4 regions of the Paenibacillus sp. FSL R10-2796 genome follow, and region 3 is predicted to be linked to each of the others. Evidence: riboswitches for the same ligand, from Rfam matches in the RefSeq annotation. Region 3 holds a riboswitch; each other region holds the start of a gene.
The links. Region 3 has a riboswitch for cyclic di-GMP ahead of NST58_RS03670 (transglutaminase-like domain-containing protein). Riboswitches for the same ligand answer to the same signal wherever they lie in the genome.
Positions count from the first base shown of each region.

Region 1: linked by a shared signal. The riboswitch ahead of NST58_RS05340 (glycosyl hydrolase) and the one ahead of NST58_RS03670 (transglutaminase-like domain-containing protein) in region 3 are both predicted to bind cyclic di-GMP.
Region 2: linked by a shared signal. The riboswitch ahead of NST58_RS31735 (NPCBM/NEW2 domain-containing protein) and the one ahead of NST58_RS03670 (transglutaminase-like domain-containing protein) in region 3 are both predicted to bind cyclic di-GMP.
Region 4: linked by a shared signal. The riboswitch ahead of NST58_RS02895 (choice-of-anchor A family protein) and the one ahead of NST58_RS03670 (transglutaminase-like domain-containing protein) in region 3 are both predicted to bind cyclic di-GMP.

Region 1 covers NZ_CP150178.1:1,208,752-1,212,941, reverse strand. Annotated here, with positions in the region: gene NST58_RS05345 (glycosyl hydrolase) at 1-845, opposite strand, end outside; gene NST58_RS05340 (glycosyl hydrolase) at 997-2,547, opposite strand; cyclic di-GMP riboswitch class I at 2,560-2,639, opposite strand; gene NST58_RS05335 (sugar phosphate nucleotidyltransferase) at 2,776-4,149, opposite strand.
Region 2 covers NZ_CP150178.1:7,116,128-7,120,317, forward strand. Annotated here, with positions in the region: gene NST58_RS31735 (NPCBM/NEW2 domain-containing protein) at 1-2,691, opposite strand, end outside; cyclic di-GMP riboswitch class I at 2,950-3,036, opposite strand; gene NST58_RS31740 (hypothetical protein) at 3,194-3,760, opposite strand; gene NST58_RS31745 (EAL domain-containing protein) at 3,877-4,190, opposite strand, start outside.
Region 3 covers NZ_CP150178.1:792,015-796,204, reverse strand. Annotated here, with positions in the region: rRNA gene NST58_RS03675 (16S ribosomal RNA) at 1-1,180, opposite strand, end outside; gene NST58_RS03670 (transglutaminase-like domain-containing protein) at 1,548-2,357, opposite strand; cyclic di-GMP riboswitch class I at 2,371-2,451, opposite strand; cyclic di-GMP riboswitch class I at 2,526-2,608, opposite strand; gene NST58_RS03665 (class D sortase) at 2,722-3,387, opposite strand; gene NST58_RS03660 (GtrA family protein) at 3,490-3,897, opposite strand; gene NST58_RS03655 (glycosyltransferase family 2 protein) at 3,884-4,190, opposite strand, start outside.
Region 4 covers NZ_CP150178.1:612,156-616,345, reverse strand. Annotated here, with positions in the region: gene NST58_RS02895 (choice-of-anchor A family protein) at 1-1,945, opposite strand, end outside; cyclic di-GMP riboswitch class I at 2,054-2,144, opposite strand; gene NST58_RS02890 (hypothetical protein) at 2,640-3,032, shown strand; gene NST58_RS02885 (ASCH domain-containing protein) at 3,232-3,645, opposite strand; gene NST58_RS02880 (DUF3221 domain-containing protein) at 3,997-4,190, shown strand, end outside.

The sequences.
Region 1 (4,190 bases), 420 kb from region 3:
TAGTAGGACTGTTTATAATCGTTATTGTAGATATCCGCAGCCAGAACATCGAGTTTATCCCCACCGGGATAATATGCAGCATATGGATCTGACCATTCATTCGGTGCATTTGGATTCCACACCCACAGTAGATTATTTAGCTTGTGTGTGTTTACAAAACGATCATAGACAATACTCCACAGCTCTGAAAAATTGTCCTTTTTCCCCCACCAAAACCAACCACCATTCATTTCATGGTAAGGTCGCCATAAGACCGGCACTCCGGCATCACGCAGCTGACCCAAATATCCAGCAACCTCGTCTAGATCTGAAATTAGCCTCTTATACTGAGCTGTCCCAGGTGTAACATAAGCATTAAATTTCTCTTGACTGAGACTTCTGTTTACATTGGACCATTCTGGTGAGGTTCCCGGTAAGCTCTGATGGAAGGTCATGGCTACAATGCCACCCTCCTGATGCCATTCAATTGCACTGTCTATAACAGCTTGCCGCTGTTCTGCGATCGTCCCTTCGGATTGATTATTAATCGCCCCTAATTCATAACCATGTAGAACGGCATTTTGTCCCGAAGTATTCTTCAGCTTATGAACCAGTTCATCTGGACTTTCTAGATAATCATGCTGGCCGGACAAGATCCCTTTGCCACGTAGATTCACCAAATTACTCAGCAGTTGCTTGGCTTCTTCAGAAGCCGAAGGATTGCTTGGTATAGCCGGAGGTAGAGAGGAAGAAACACTCATAGCCTTCGGAAGACTTTTAACCTCTCCCCAAGGCAGCAAGGAAAAAATAATAAACACCGGTAACATAGTAAACAACAATCTGTTTTTCTTATAATATTTACGCAAATAAATCCTCCTTTCGGTAGCTGTACTGCCTCCACAGGTGTTAAAAACATACCTGTTATCGGACAATCGTCTTCTGACCTAATGAGGACTATAGCTTAGTAGCTCTGCAATAACGCAGAGCCACTAAGGATCGACCTTTAATTTTCATCAATCAGGAGACATCCGGAAGAAAAAGTGCACTTGCTGGAACTGTCTCTTTAGCTTGACTAGCACTTTCCCACATCAAGCGGACTCTCGCATCGCCTTCATTCTCGTAATACTCCACCTTGATATCATATAGCTGGCCAGCCTTCAGCGTTATAGTGCCCTTACGCTCAGTACCACTTTGCTTAGTCCAACTATCAATCACGGATTCCCCATTCACCCAGACACGGATACCATCATCTGAGGTAGTGTAAAATGTATATTGCTCATTATATAATGGCTTAATTTTACCGCTCCAACGTATGGAGAACCGATCAATCCCGAGGGCGGCATCCGGGGAGCCTTGCCGCCAATTGAAATCGATTATTGCATCAGTTCTGTTAAGAGTTGCTGCTCCCGACAATTGCATGTTGTTGTAATACTCTCCTGCAAGCCCCTTCGCGAGAGGAATTGCTGCCTCCCCCTCTTCTTCAGAAGGTGCCGGCGCTGGTGCGGCGCTAGGTGTCGGTGCCAGACCAGTATTTAATTTATCTCTGGTCAGGGTATAGTTGCTATTCATAAATGTTTTGATTGTGTCTGCACTGTTATTCTCGTAAAGCATTTTTCCCCAGCTCATCATATACGTCCATTTACTTTGCGATTGCTGAAGCTTCTCCAGATTAGGCATTTCACCATTTTCCCCGATCGCAATCGGTTTGCCTGCGGCTAGACTCAATAAGCTGTCATAGTATTTTTGCTGGTAATCATTTTCGTATATATCTGCTGCCAGAATATCTACTTTATCAGCACCTGGATAAGTTAGCGCATAAGGATCTGACCAAACATTGGGAGCATTCGGACTCCATACCCATAACAAATTATTTAATTTATGAACGTTAACAAAACGGTCATACATAATATTCCATAGTGTAGAAAAGTTATTTTTCTTCCCCCACCAGAACCAGTTCCCGTTCATTTCATGATAGGGTCTCCAAAGCACCGGAACGTTGGCATCGCGCAAGCTTTTTAAAGAGACGGCCACCTTATCAAGCTCAGCGATCAGATTGTTATATTGCTTGGTACCCGGTGTAACGTAACTATCGAACTCACTCTGGCTAAGTGTTTTTTTCACATTATCCCAGTCATAAGAGGTGCCCGGCAGGTTAGCATGAAAAGTCATAGCTACGATCCCGCCCGCTTTATTCCAGTTGATGGCGCTGTTCACCACATTTTGACGTTGCCAAGCCATCGTTGCTTCGGACTGGCCACTGATCGCACCCATTTCATAACCGTGAAGAGCCGCATATTGTCCGCTGGTTCCCTTCAGCATATTGTTAATTTCATCTGGACTTTCTAAATAGTCATGTTGACCAGCAATAATGCCTTTTCCTGAGATCGAGTAAAAATAGTTAAGCAGCTTTACGGCTTCAGGTGAGGCACCTGGGGTAACCGGCGTTCCAGAATTTGAAGCAGCTATGACAATAGACGGCGAAATTCCAACAGCCAGCGGAAGTGCAGTCAGAAACAGGACGAGTGACAGAAATGCACCAAACAATCGATACGTACGGTAAGCTTTCAAAATAATCTCCCTTTCGGTAGCCAGGCTGCCACTCTTTCGAAGGCCCTATAGCTTTGCGTCCCTACCTTTCGATAGGTTTGCCTTTTCAATTTAAGAGAAATAATCTCTCTTACCGTAAGTATCGACGACAATTAATGATCTATTTAGTGTTTTTATGACTTTTTTTGATAATTGAGTCAATTTACCTGTTTCAAGAAATTTTGAATTGGTTAAATAGATAGGTTAGACCTATGAAATGAATTGTTGTAGTTCTATATCATTCCAGTCTAAAGTAATACGTATGTTATCTTCTTCTACTAATTCAGACCCCGTCTGTACCTCTATAAACTCAACATCCGTCAAAGCAAGGATCGCGTGCTTCGTTCCTTCCGGTATACGTACCACGTCCCCAGCCTTCACATTATGTTTTTTCTCATTCAGCACAATACTTGCTTCGCCGCTGACGATTGTCCAAATTTCACTACGCTTGCGATGTAATTGATAGCTGATATTATTCCCCTCGGATATAAAAATCCGTTTGGTCAGCACTTCATTGCCTTCATCATATTTCACATAATCAATAACTTTGTAATGGCCCCAACGGCGTTCCTCGTACATCGGTCTTTGTTCAAAGGTCTTCAGCACTTCTTTAATCCGTGGGCTCTCAGCTTTATGGGTAACTAGAATTCCATCCGGGCTAGCCGCAATGATCAGATCCTTCGCACCAATTACCGTTATCGGAATGTCCAGCTCATTAATCAAGCAAGTCCCCTCAGAATCCGCCGTCACAAAACCTTTTCCTACATGCTTGCTGCTCATTTCCTCTGTCAGCGTATTCCACGTTCCAAGATCCTTCCAGAATCCATCATACGGCTGCACCACAATATGTTCTTCTTTCTCCACCACTTCATAATCAAAGCTGATGGAAGACAATAGCTTATACTGCTTCTGCAATTCTTCATATCCTAAAGGCAACCCTTTACGCTGCAAAATATCTAACAAGTACCCTAAGCGGAAGGCAAACACGCCGCAATTCCACAAGGCATTTTGTTCGATGAGCTGTTCTGCTTGTATGCGGTCTGGTTTCTCTTGAAAGTGACTCACCTTCATAAAACCATTTTCCCCCGCCTCTTCGGTGGTAGGAATAATATATCCGTATTTCTCTGAGGCATGTTCAGGAACAACACCCATTAGAGCCAGATTTGCTCCACTTTCCAGCATGGTCTCCTCAAGCATAGCTATGGTATCGAAAAAGGATGCTTCTACATAAGGGTCAACAGGCAATATTGCTACCGTCTCCGCTGGAGAAACACCTGCCACTGAATAAAGATAGGTAGCTGTTAAGGCGATAGCCGGAAAAGTATCCCGACGCTCCGGTTCAACGATAATCGGCACATGACTTCCCAGTTGGCTTTGTATCATTTCTACTTGGCCGCGGCCGGTGGCCAGATAAGATGATTCTGCCATCCCTGCTTCCTCCAACTGTCTCCAGACACGTTGTACCATGGATTCTGGTTCACCTTGAGGGCTTTCAAGTACCTTTAGAAATTGCTTTGAACGTGAGTCGTTGGACAACGGCCATAACCGTTTACCTGAACCGCCTGATAGAAGTACCATTTTCATAGAATGAACCCTCCTTGAATTATGGAAATCGAGCATATTTG
Region 2 (4,190 bases), 950 kb from region 3:
AGGATTCACAGTGAAGCCATGTCTGGCAAAATAGCTGCTTAAATCTAATCCCAGTACTTCGGAGGAGAACTCCACCAAATACTGCTGCTTGGAATTGTCACCGTTGGTAAGGGTGACCTTCCGCTCCCGATATAGCTTGGTTAGCTCTGTCCAGTATCCCGGATGTGCCAGCTCCAGCTGCCAATAGGCTCCGAGTTGTGCAAATAAGCCCTGCTGATTCATAACCACTTTATTTTCTTCGAGGACATATTTATAGATATCTGATTCATACGGTATACGATTATCTATCGAATTCGCTGCGACAGACATAAACATAGACACCATATTATTAGTTACTTCGCCATATTCCCGTTCACCCATAGCCAAGCGATGCCCAATTTCGTGATTCAGTCCCCAGCCCGGATAGGCTTTGTTAAAATCACCTAACATGGTTCCTACTGTTCCAAGTTGGATCCCTGTATGATCTCCCGCTGCATACATCGCACCATAAGGCTGCATCAAGCGAATATTCTCACGAATTAGCTTGGCATCATGAATCTCACTACTGCCATCCAAGCCATAGAAGGAAAAAATACTCTTCATCCAGGTGTCATACCCAGTTACGGTGTCCAGCGGGTTATTTCCTTGCGTAATATATTTGTTGTACGCCTCCGTCGCCGTTCCTGTGAAAATAACATGATCGCTGGACATTTCTACCACATCTATGAGTTTACGATCTTGAACATTTGGATGAGCCGCTTTATCTTCGTCCAGTCTTTGTTTGTATGTGATTAAGAAGGTTTTGAATTGTTCTGGATCCGTGGTCTTGGTCATAAAAGGAATCTTTTCTAAACCTTCGAAGCGGATCAATGGCGCTTTCCCTTGTTCCTCAGCTGTATATGGATTGACGATATAAACGGTGCCACCCTTAGTTACCTCATGAGCGTAAGCACTAGTCGTTGCAATTTCAGGTACAGTGATAGTGTTCTTGCCCGCACGCAATTGTACGCCCCTAGCCCAACTATTCCAAGCTCCCTCTTGTTGTGAAAAGATCAAAGAAGGCAATTTATCGCCCGAAGCAGCATCCACATAAACATTGATGGTCTCGCCAGGCATTGCCGCAAGTCCTGTAGGTTGGTTGTTCGTTCCGAAGCCTATTCCCAGGTTTTCCTGCGCATGCTTTTTCATATCTCCACGTTGTTCCGCCTCAATGATGGTGCCTTCGGTTTGAACTTCACCATTCACTAGCTTCTTAGCTAAATCCAAAGAATCTTTCAGGATTGGATAGAGCGGATGTACTTTTGCCGCTTCTTCTAATTCGTTGATTGCTTCGACGCTATTATAAGCAGGCACAACCGCACTCATCGTTCCATCTGTGAAAATGCCATTTACTGCTTCGCTTACTTTATCTTCTGTATAAAATCTAAATTCAGCCGCAAAAGGTCTGTTGATATTAGCTTTCGTGAACTTAAATTTTAATCTTTTAAACTTCGTAGGCTCGAATTTAAACTCCAGAAAATCATTGGTACTAACCGCGGTTCCGCTAGATACAAGTTGGAAGGTCTCTCCTTTACTCGTCTCTGATGCATAGATTTCAAAAGCCTCTGGGAATCCTTTGCGGTTATCTCTAGCTAAAAAAGCTACTCTGTCCAGCACCTCCGCTTGCGCTAGTTCAAACACAACTTCATTCGTGAAGCTTGCATCATTGTTTTTGTTCGTTTCCCAATGCGTAGTGGGCTGGTCATCCAGCATATATTCAGGCTTCGTACCTGGGTAGCTTCCGCCGTTCACCGTTACTTTTGATACGTTTGCATTCGGCATTCTATAAGCTTGGCTATAGGCATTTTCATAGGCTGTTCCATACCCTTTTAGCTTCGAAACCTTGGCTGCCGTTGCCTCTACCTGATGGTTCTCCAAAAGGATCTTTGCATTCTCTATCTCTTCTTTAAACTGCGCATACAGTGGATGTGCCTGCACTTCATTCTCTAAAGCTGTTAATTTCTCTGCCGTATCAAAAGCAGCACTAACTTGGCTCAAGGTATCATCTGTAAATAAATTTTTCATTTTAGCAGAGACACTATCCTCTTTATAAAAAGAAAACTCAGCCGCACTCGCCCAATCTTGGTTCGCTTTTTTGAAGACAAATTTAAGTTTCTTAAAAGCCGTAGGTGCGAACTGAATCTCCACTACATCACCGGTTGAGCCTGTATACTCTCCAGAAGACACGAGCGTAAAATCACCCCCATCGGTAGTGGAACCATAGATCTCAAATTCTTGAGCAAAACCTTTACCTTTCGCACCGGATTGCCTAGCCGCGTATACCATTCTATTTAATTCAGTGGACTCATTGAAAACAAACACAACCTCATTCGTAAACGTTGAACTATTCGGTTTGCCAGTCTCCCAATGCGTGCTCATATCCCCATCCATAGCCTTAGCTATAGGCGAGCCTGAGTAGTTGCCACCGTTATTTGTGATGGATTTAATATTTGCTGGATTCATTCTAAAAACCTCATTATAGGCATTTAGAGCATCCTTGCCGTACAGCTCAAACGGAATAACCGAAGCGTTGCTTAATAAGTTAACCTTACTTTGCGCCACTGTTTTTGTTACATTTACCTTGCTTACCTCACTTGCTAAAGCATAACCTGCCTCACTTGAAAAACTGGCCAATATGGCCGCCGATGTAGCGATCGCAATCATTTTCTTCATCTCTTCTTACCTCCAGATGTCATATGAATCTCTCCAGTGCCCAAAAATGGGCACAAAAAAAACTACCCCAAAAGAGTAGCTTGATTGCGTATAAAGTCGCCTAAAAATTAAGACTTAATTTTTATTAAACCTTAACAAGCATAAACGCCTTCGGCGTCCTTATAAGGACGGTAAGCGTTTAAGCGAGAAATATAAGATATTAAGTATAGTTTTATAACTTATACTTTCTTATATTTTAACAAAAAGCGTTACACACTCTTTGGCAGCTGGCTGACAATAGTTATGATAACCTTAGTCCCTTTAGCTTTGCGTCCCTACATTTCCATAGGTTTGCCTATGAAGTTTCGAATACATTCAAAGAGTAACATAAGCCTAGATCGGATCGCATGATTAATTGGTATGAAATGAATATAGGTAATTGCAATTAGTTTTTCTTATGTGATAGATATTATTTATCGACCATCCCGGAAGAGAAGGGCATCCTTTAGGACTGTAGGTCTACTTAACTACCCGATCCAAACAAACGCCGGAACCAATTCCACACATCGCCCGTGATGGGAATTAATCCGAAACCATGTTCGCCAACTGCGATTACACCATATGCCCATTGTCCGATAGCTATGGCACCCCCAGCGATCCTGCCTATCGCTATCGCACCAAACGCCGTATCCCCTATGGCGATGGCCCCCAACGCTTTTTCCGCGATTGCGATCGCTCCTACAGCCACGCCTGCAATCGCAATCGCTCCCACTGCGAAGCCAAGCCAGCTAAGTGCTATTGCTCCGATCGCTAACCACATTCCCAGTGATATTGCTCCTAAGGATAATACGCCCACGCTTATCGCACCTATGGAAATCAAGCCAACAGCTACATCTCCAATAGCGATTAATCCAACGGCTGTCTTCACACGGGGTTTACCTCCACGGCCATACGCTTGACCTGAGTATCGCCCTAGATTACTGCGTATACTGATGACCGGAAATGAGGGAGAAGGCCATTGATAATCAATCTCTCGTCCATCAAAGCCCCTAGAATCCGCCCAGCGCGTTACAAATTGATGCCATTTCATATCCATCCCGTCCCCCTTTTCAAATTACCTAAATTATACAACCCCGGGGGTTGGCTGTACTCAGACTCTGACCTGAAATTCATCTCATCCTCTGGACGGATATATACTCATTAGGATTACTGTTTGGGAATAGGATCAGGCTTTCCAAATAAATAGCCCTGAAACAACTGATAACCACTCTGCTTAAGCCATTCAAAGTCCTCTCTAAACTCCACACCTTCTGCTAAAGGAACGGATTGGATTTCTAAAGCTTTTTCTAAAAATTGCTTTGCTATTTTCTGTTTGTTCAGATCGCTGGACACACCCTGAACATATTTCATATCCAGCTTCATGTAATGGGGTTTAAGCTCCAATAACATCTCGATCGTGCTGAAGCCCTCACCAACATCATCTAAAGCGTATTCAAATCCCCGATCCTTGTAATATGTCA
Region 3 (4,190 bases):
TCACCGGCAGTCACTCTAGAGTGCCCAACATTACTTGCTGGCAACTAAAGTTAAGGGTTGCGCTCGTTGCGGGACTTAACCCAACATCTCACGACACGAGCTGACGACAACCATGCACCACCTGTCTCCTCTGTCCCGAAGGCCGCCACTATCTCTAGTGGATTCAGAGGGATGTCAAGACCTGGTAAGGTTCTTCGCGTTGCTTCGAATTAAACCACATACTCCACTGCTTGTGCGGGTCCCCGTCAATTCCTTTGAGTTTCAGTCTTGCGACCGTACTCCCCAGGCGGAGTGCTTACTGTGTTAACTTCGGCACCAAGGGTATCGAAACCCCTAACACCTAGCACTCATCGTTTACGGCGTGGACTACCAGGGTATCTAATCCTGTTTGCTCCCCACGCTTTCGCGCCTCAGCGTCAGTTACAGCCCAGAAAGTCGCCTTCGCCACTGGTGTTCCTCCACATATCTACGCATTTCACCGCTACACGTGGAATTCCACTTTCCTCTTCTGTACTCAAGCCACCCAGTTTCCAGTGCGACCTCAGGTTGAGCCCAAGGTTTAAACACCAGACTTAAATAGCCGCCTGCGCGCGCTTTACGCCCAATAATTCCGGACAACGCTTGCCCCCTACGTATTACCGCGGCTGCTGGCACGTAGTTAGCCGGGGCTTTCTTCTCAGGTACCGTCACTCCGGTAGCAGTTACTCTACCGGACGTTCTTCCCTGGCAACAGAGCTTTACGATCCGAAAACCTTCATCACTCACGCGGCGTTGCTCCGTCAGGCTTTCGCCCATTGCGGAAGATTCCCTACTGCTGCCTCCCGTAGGAGTCTGGGCCGTGTCTCAGTCCCAGTGTGGCCGTTCACCCTCTCAGGTCGGCTACGCATCGTCGCCTTGGTGGGCCGTTACCCCACCAACTAGCTAATGCGCCGCAGGCCCATCCCTCAGTGACAGATTGCTCCGTCTTTCATTCTTCTCTCAGGAGAAAAAAGAAATTATCCGGTATTAGCTACCGTTTCCGGTAGTTATCCCAGTCTGAAGGGCAGGTTGCCTACGTGTTACTCACCCGTCCGCCGCTAAGTTACTTTGAAAGCAAGCTTTCAAAGTAACTCCGCTCGACTTGCATGTATTAGGCACGCCGCCAGCGTTCGTCCTGAGCCAGGATCAAACTCTCCAATTAGTATTGAAAAGAGCGATATGCTCATTTTGAAACATCTGACGAGAAAATTAATTCTCTAATTTTGGATTTCACTTACGTGATTTCCTACTCACTCGTTGTTCAGTTTTCAAAGATCAAGTTCTTGTTGGCGCCGTTTAATGTCTCAGCAGCAACTCTTATAATATATCATGTTGTCTTCAGAAATGCAAGCTTTATTTTTCGAAGCTTTTTATCAGCCTCGTCTGTATCGCCTGTACGCTGTCTAACAACGCTTACCTATAATACCCCAACTATTAATAGAAAAGCAACCCCTAATATAAAAATAAACAACTAGCTTAATAATTAAGCTAGTTGTTTATTTAATAGAGTTATGTTTCTAGCGACGAACTTAATAGTATTTTGCCGCAGTATATTTGCTTGAGGCTTTAATTAAATCGGTTTTCTTATCACTCTTTGCAAGTCCTGCATCCACTGTAGTATCAATGGTAACCCACTTCCCATTAAGCAACACTTCGTTCCAGGCATGATATTGCGTAACGTAGCTTGTATTCCCCATTACCAACTTAGCAGGAACATCTACACTCCGCAGCATTGCGGCAAAAAGAGAAGCGTAATCATAGCAAATCCCTTTTTTAGTAGTCAATGTCTTATCGATGCTTGGAATATAATCAGTAGTTACACTATTAGCAAGAGAGTAATCATATTGTACATTCGCAACTACATAGTTATAGATCGCTTTAACTTTCTCTTCGTCTGTTGTTTTGCCTTGTACTAATTGTTTAGCTTTGACAATCGCTTTATCAGAAGAACTCCATTTCACATTCTGTACGGAGCCCAAATATACGGAATTCGAGTCACTCATGGTTACGTCTACTACTTCGGAATATAACGCTTTGTATTTATTGCCGGTTGTATTCTCCAGAACAGAAACCTTATAAGTCCCATTTCCTTGTTGCAAAGGGAAGTCCTCAGCTTGTCCAGAAGCATACAAGTTATATGTATAGCTGCTGTTATCTTTGGTGATCATGAGTTTGATTCTTTTATCTTTCGGAATATCATAGTTAATACCAATAACACCTTGAGCCACTTTGGATGTAATCAACCAACTGGCATCTGCACTTGCAGCTTGAGCTGTACTTACCGGAACTGAAGTCATTAGGACGAACAACGCCACCAGCATAAAATAAACCTTTTTCACGGATAAAACTCCTTTCGGTAGCTGGCTGCCATCCTTTCGGGAAGGCCCTTTAGCTTTGCGTCCCTACCTTTCGATAGGTTTGCCGTTATCGTATAAGCTCTATCTGTTCTAGCTTTACTAGATATAATTGATAGAATCCATTTGAAACAAACAAAAAAAGCCTCTTCATTCGGTAGCTGGCTGCCATCCTTTTGGGAAAAGGCCCTTTAGCTTTGCGTCCCTACCTTTCGGAAGGTTTGCCGTTATCGTGTTTAGCTTTCATAGTATAATACTATCATATTTATAGTTGTGAACAAGACCTAATTTACTAGATTACCCATTATTTTATAAATATCTCCCGGTATTTGTGTTTTCTTGTCATTCACTATTCTCCTTTTGTTAATTTGGCATGAACAATCAGCCGATGCGTTGGATTCACTAGCGGATCACATGTAATCAGAGTAAGAATCTTATCCTTGTCATTCCCGTCAAGAACGGAGACATCACTCGGATCTACAACAGAAATATCGTATACCTCATAGTTAAACACCTGATCACTAGTCTTTACCGTGATAACATCCCCCACAACAACCTCATTCAATCTGTTAAACAAACGCCCCGTAGTTCTAGCCCGATGCGCCGCGATTGCAGCATTCCCGATCTCTCCAAGGGGTGCCGTTTCTTTCATATGGGCTGCAGCATGTTTCATATTAGCTTTTGTAGCCCCTTCTAATACAGGCAGCTTCAAATCAATCTTATCGATTTCAATTAGTGCGATTACTTTGCCACCGACTGCAATCTCCGGTTCAGGCTTTTCTGTCTCTTGGGGTTGGGGCTGTGCCTGGGCATCCAGAACCGATTCCTCTGCTAACAGCTGAGTAACTTCAGCATACCTGCTCTTCAGATCTGGCTGGGGAGTACTATCGGCAGTGCTTAGTTCAGCCGTTTCTAATAACTTCTCCTGCTGCCTGTCGTTGTACCACTCGTTAGCTGTCGGATATAACATGATAAGTATCCCAGCCAGTATGAGTAGATAGGAGAATTTACGCAATGTTATTCACCTCCGTATATTGTTTCTATGGTTATATACAAATCAAGCAGAAACAGCTACTTGCCTTTAAGCATAGCAACTCCTTCTGCCTGAAATTAATGTTTAAAATACCCATTTACGACTTCCAAAGAAATTGATGATCACCGTGATAAAGGTAACCAGCACCTTGGAGATCAAGACTTGAATACCTAGTTTGTCTGTCAACAGATGCATTAACAACAGTGATATTCCGAGCACTACCAGATTCAGCACGATAAACTTGACCAGCTGTACGCGGTCGAAGCCTTCTTTATTCCCCCGGTTGCGATCACGAAAGGTAACTTTTTTATTCAAAATAAAGCTATTCGCCGTGCCTGCACTATAGGAGATCACCTGCGCCAATGCGTATACCATCCCTAGTGAATTCAACAATGTGAAAATCACAAAATCAATAAGCGTATTGAGCAAACCTACGGCATTAAATTTGAGGAACTGTATGAATGCAGCGCGCAAGTTCTTATCTGACATCATTGTGGTCCTTCCGGCGGTCCAGTTGTTCTTCGTTCTGGTAGCCTTTAGTCTCACTAACAATATATAGCGGTCTATCTTTAGACTCGTCATAAATCCGTCCGATATACTCCCCAATCACACCCAACAGCATCAGAACGATACCGTTAAAGAGCAGATTAACGCCTACAATGGAAGCCCAGCCCGGAACCGTCCAGGAGGTAAAAAATATCTTTTGAAACAAGACGAAAAATAAATAGAGAAAGCTAGAGAATGAAAGGAAGAATCCAATATACGTAGCAATCTTAAGCGGCTTA
Region 4 (4,190 bases), 180 kb from region 3:
GTGTTGGTGTTACCTCTGGTGTTACCGTTGGTGTTGGTGTTACCTCTGGCGTTACCATCGGTGTTGGTGTTGCTTCAGGCGTCGGCGTTGGTGTTGCTTCAGGCGTTACCGTCGGTGTTGGTGTTGCTTCAGGCGTCGGCGTTGGTGTCGGTGTTGGTGTCGGCGTCACTGTCGGCGTTGGTGTCGGTGTTGGTGTCGGCGTTGGTGTCACTGTCGGTGTTGGTGTCGATGTCGGCGTCACTGTCGGCGTTGGTGTCACTGTTGGCGTTGGTGTTGGTGTCACTGTCGGCGTTGGTGTCGGTGTTGGCGTCACTGTCGGCGTTGGTGTCGGTGTTGGTGTCGGTGTTGGCGTCACTGTCGGCGTTGGTGTCGGTGTTGGCTTCACTGTCGGCGTTGGTGTCGGTGTTGGTGTCGGTGTTGGCTTCACTGTCGGCGTTGGTGTCGGTGTTGGCGTCACTGTCGGCGTTGGCGTTGGTGTCACTGTCGGCGTCGGCGTTGGTGTCACTGTCGGCGTCGGCGTTGGTGTCACTGTCGGCGTTGGTGTTGGTGTCACTGTCGGCGTTGGTGTCGGTGTTGGTGTCGGTGTTGGTGTCACTGTCGGCGTTGGTGTCGGTGTTGGCGTCACTGTCGGCGTTGGTGTCACTGTTGGCGTTGGCGTCGGTGTCACTGTCGGCGTTGGCGTCGGCGTTGGCGTCGGTGTCACTGTCGGCGTTGGTGTTGGTGTTGGTGTCACTGTCGGCGTCGGACATGGTGTTGGCGTCGGTGTCGGCGTTGGTGTCACTGTCGGTGTTGGTGTCGGTGTCACTGTCGGTGTTGGTGTCGGTGTCACTGTCGGCGTTGGCGTTGGTGTCACTGTTGGTGTCGGCGTCACTGTCGGCGTTGGCGTTGGTGTCACTGTCGGTGTTGGTGTCGGCGTCACTGTCGGCGTTGGCGTTGGTGTCACTGTCGGTGTTGGTGTCGGCGTCACTGTCGGCGTTGGCGTTGGTGTCACTGTCGGTGTTGGTGTCGGCGTCACTGTCGGCGTTGGCGTTGGTGTCACTGTTGGTGTCGGCGTCACTGTCGGCGTTGGTGTCGGCGTTGGTCCAGGTTCATCACCATCGTATGGATAGTGGTGAAATTCACCACCAGTACCTTTGAGTGAAGCCGCCACTAAAGTACCGTTAATCTGACCATTAATAAAATCAACATGAGCATAGGGGGCAAGTATGCTTCCCATTACACCTATGCCTGCCATATCAAGATACGCAGCTTGGCTAAAGTTAAGCAAAATTTTCTTGCTGTTCAACACGTTATTAGGTAGAAATCCGAAGTTTTTCATTTTTACGTTAGAACCATCAATATTAATAATTGCAGTAGATCCTGAAGGAACATTTATTGTAATTCCATAGGTATTAGAGACGTTATCTCCTGAAACATTAAAAACATTGACCGCAGGATCTGTACCTGTCAGGGTAAGGCTGCCATATTGGTACACTGTTGTTCCATTCGCCGGCAATGCTGCAAGTTCTGCTGATTTGTCCTTCAAAGACTGACCTACGGCTGAAAAGTCAATCGTACTCCCCTGTCTTTTTGTACCACCCTTGAGGAGCGTTACATTCCCTGAAAAATCTCCCCCGTGCACGATATTCCCATAAACAGTACCTCCGTTGAAAGTAAGATTCCCTCCAACAACAAGTGTGTCAGTCAGGGAAACCTCTGCAGCGGTCAACCTATCTCCAACACTATAGTTGGTTAAGTTAACGTTACCTCCAGCAGCAAACCTTCCTTCCGTATCCGAAACTGTTGTTATATCCCCTAGAATAAACACGTTGTAGACCGCTGCAATTCCCAATGTAGAAGAACTGCTAGCTCCAGCAACTCCAGCTCCCAATGAGGAAAGCCCACTACCTACCGTCAAAATCCCAGCTAATACAAGCGAGAGTAACGGTTTTATTCTTCTTTTCAAATGGCACACCTCCTAAAACTATGATTTATATTAATCAGAATAATTACCAGAAACTCTAAAGGACCTAACAACAAAAAAGACCGCCAAAAAGAAGTGAAATTCCCTTCTCATGGCAGTCGGACGGTCATTGTGCCTTTAAGACACTTTAGACTCCTGGACTTTGCGTCCCGCCCTTTCAGACGGTTTGCTATTATCATGACTATATATATGTATTACACTGCAAGTCCAGAACTGGTAGCTGAAGCATTCTATCCAATAACAGTCTATGACTTTTAATACTTTTGAATTAATAACAGTTTAGCTCCCGACACCCACAATTGTCAATCAATTCCTTTCGATAATTCCCCGCATTAGTACCACACAAAAAAAGCGCCTAAAGGCGCTTCGCATAAGGTTTTTCATTAAATTTTAAAGTAACTGTATATAGCCCAATATGGATATCCATAAGGGAACACTCAGAATTAAACCAAAAAACAATCCACGCTGGAGGCTGCCCTCTTTTTCCATCATAATTCTCCTTTATTTGCGTTCGATACATTAATTTTTATTATTACAATTTTTAATATAATTTATTCTTCGTTATTTAGTTGTGAATTTAATCACATTGGATAAGCTGTTTAGAAATACCATTGATTATTTTTGGAATATCGGGGTAGAATACGAATATACGTTCCTATTAGAGGTGATGAGATTCATGCATAGAGCAGAAAGCAGGGACAACATGCTGGTGAAATCTTATTTATTGCTTCCGATGATTTTATCAGCTTTCGAACGGGACTCCGCCATTTTATCTACACACTTACGAACACCCGCCCCTTATCTGGAGGTGCTTGGAACAGCTGCTGCAGTAGCTACAACAGATCTAAGGGATGTTCGTGCAGAAATGAGAAGACGGGGAATCAAGGTGTATGAGCAAAACAGACTTAATACTGGAATTGAAGCCAAGTATATATGTCGTGGCTATCATGAACGAATGCTGCTGTTGAATGACATTGTTGCGGCTCAGGCTGCCATCCATATGCGCAGATACCTAGGGCTGGATATTTCATCTTTTAAGAGTTACGAAGAACAGTACCAGATTAAGTAAAGCTGTATAGAAGCCGCTGCGCTCTCTCCCCCCAATCAATTAGTGAACAAAAAAATAGGCCTTACCATGGGAGTTGGCAAGACCTGAGAGAGATATACCACAAAACACTGGGGGGTGTTTGGTGTCTCTAATATATACCTCGAACCTGAAAAAAAGCTGATAGGCACATAAAAATTACATTAAAAATATTGTTCGCCGTTCAGAAGTGATTAGAGTGCTCCCACAAGCTTAGCCGACCTTTAGCTGGAATTGGATGGCTTAATGGATGAACCCCTTCAAGCTTCCAGGCAAACCGTCCTTCACTATAGTCGCCAAAATCATATTCGTTCCCATTGATCCATTCCCTTAAATCCACCTCTGGAGTAACCACATAACATCCCGCGAGCTGACCTGTAGCAATAATAGCTCCTGTCGGCAAATTATTCGCTGTATAGCCATGTTTCGCCAATACTGATTTGTACGGTTCCTGTTCACAAATCTTTTTGTCAATCCTCACTCCGGCATGGATGCCTAACTCGCCGCGGTAGGCTGTTCTCCATGAACGAGTTTCAAACTCTTTTTCACCAAGAGCAATTAAGGTCGCCCAAGGCTGCCGTATTGTTATACACCGCATGATATTTATCCCCTTTGTTTATGTTGGACGTTTGTCACGGATGCCACGGATCTCGATCTCGCGTTGTGTAATCTTGCTCACCTTGACCTGATAAATAATCCCAACCGTTTGGTCGATACTCATTTCCATCATTGATCGCCTCTAAAATAAGAACATTTATTTTTATTATATACAAACAAAAGTTCTTATAAAAATATCAATACTACAGACATTCACCTGTAACTCCCCAGAATCAATAAAGGTCGTCATAATGGAAGGGCTGCTGTTTATTCTTATATTGGTAATGTACTAAATGCTATGCCTGTGCAACCGATTTTAAATTAATGTCGTAACCACTGGAGGGGAAGGTCCATGATTCAAAAACCACGTACTACTATTAAATGGACTCTTATTTTTGTTTTTTTGTTATTAGTCACCGCCTGTAGTAAGAATGATGAAGTTTTGAAAGGAATTGTACACACAATAGATGTAGAAAATAAAAGAATTTTAGTAATTTCTGAATTAAAAGAAGAAGACTTGAACAAGGAATATAAGGAGATTCTCGA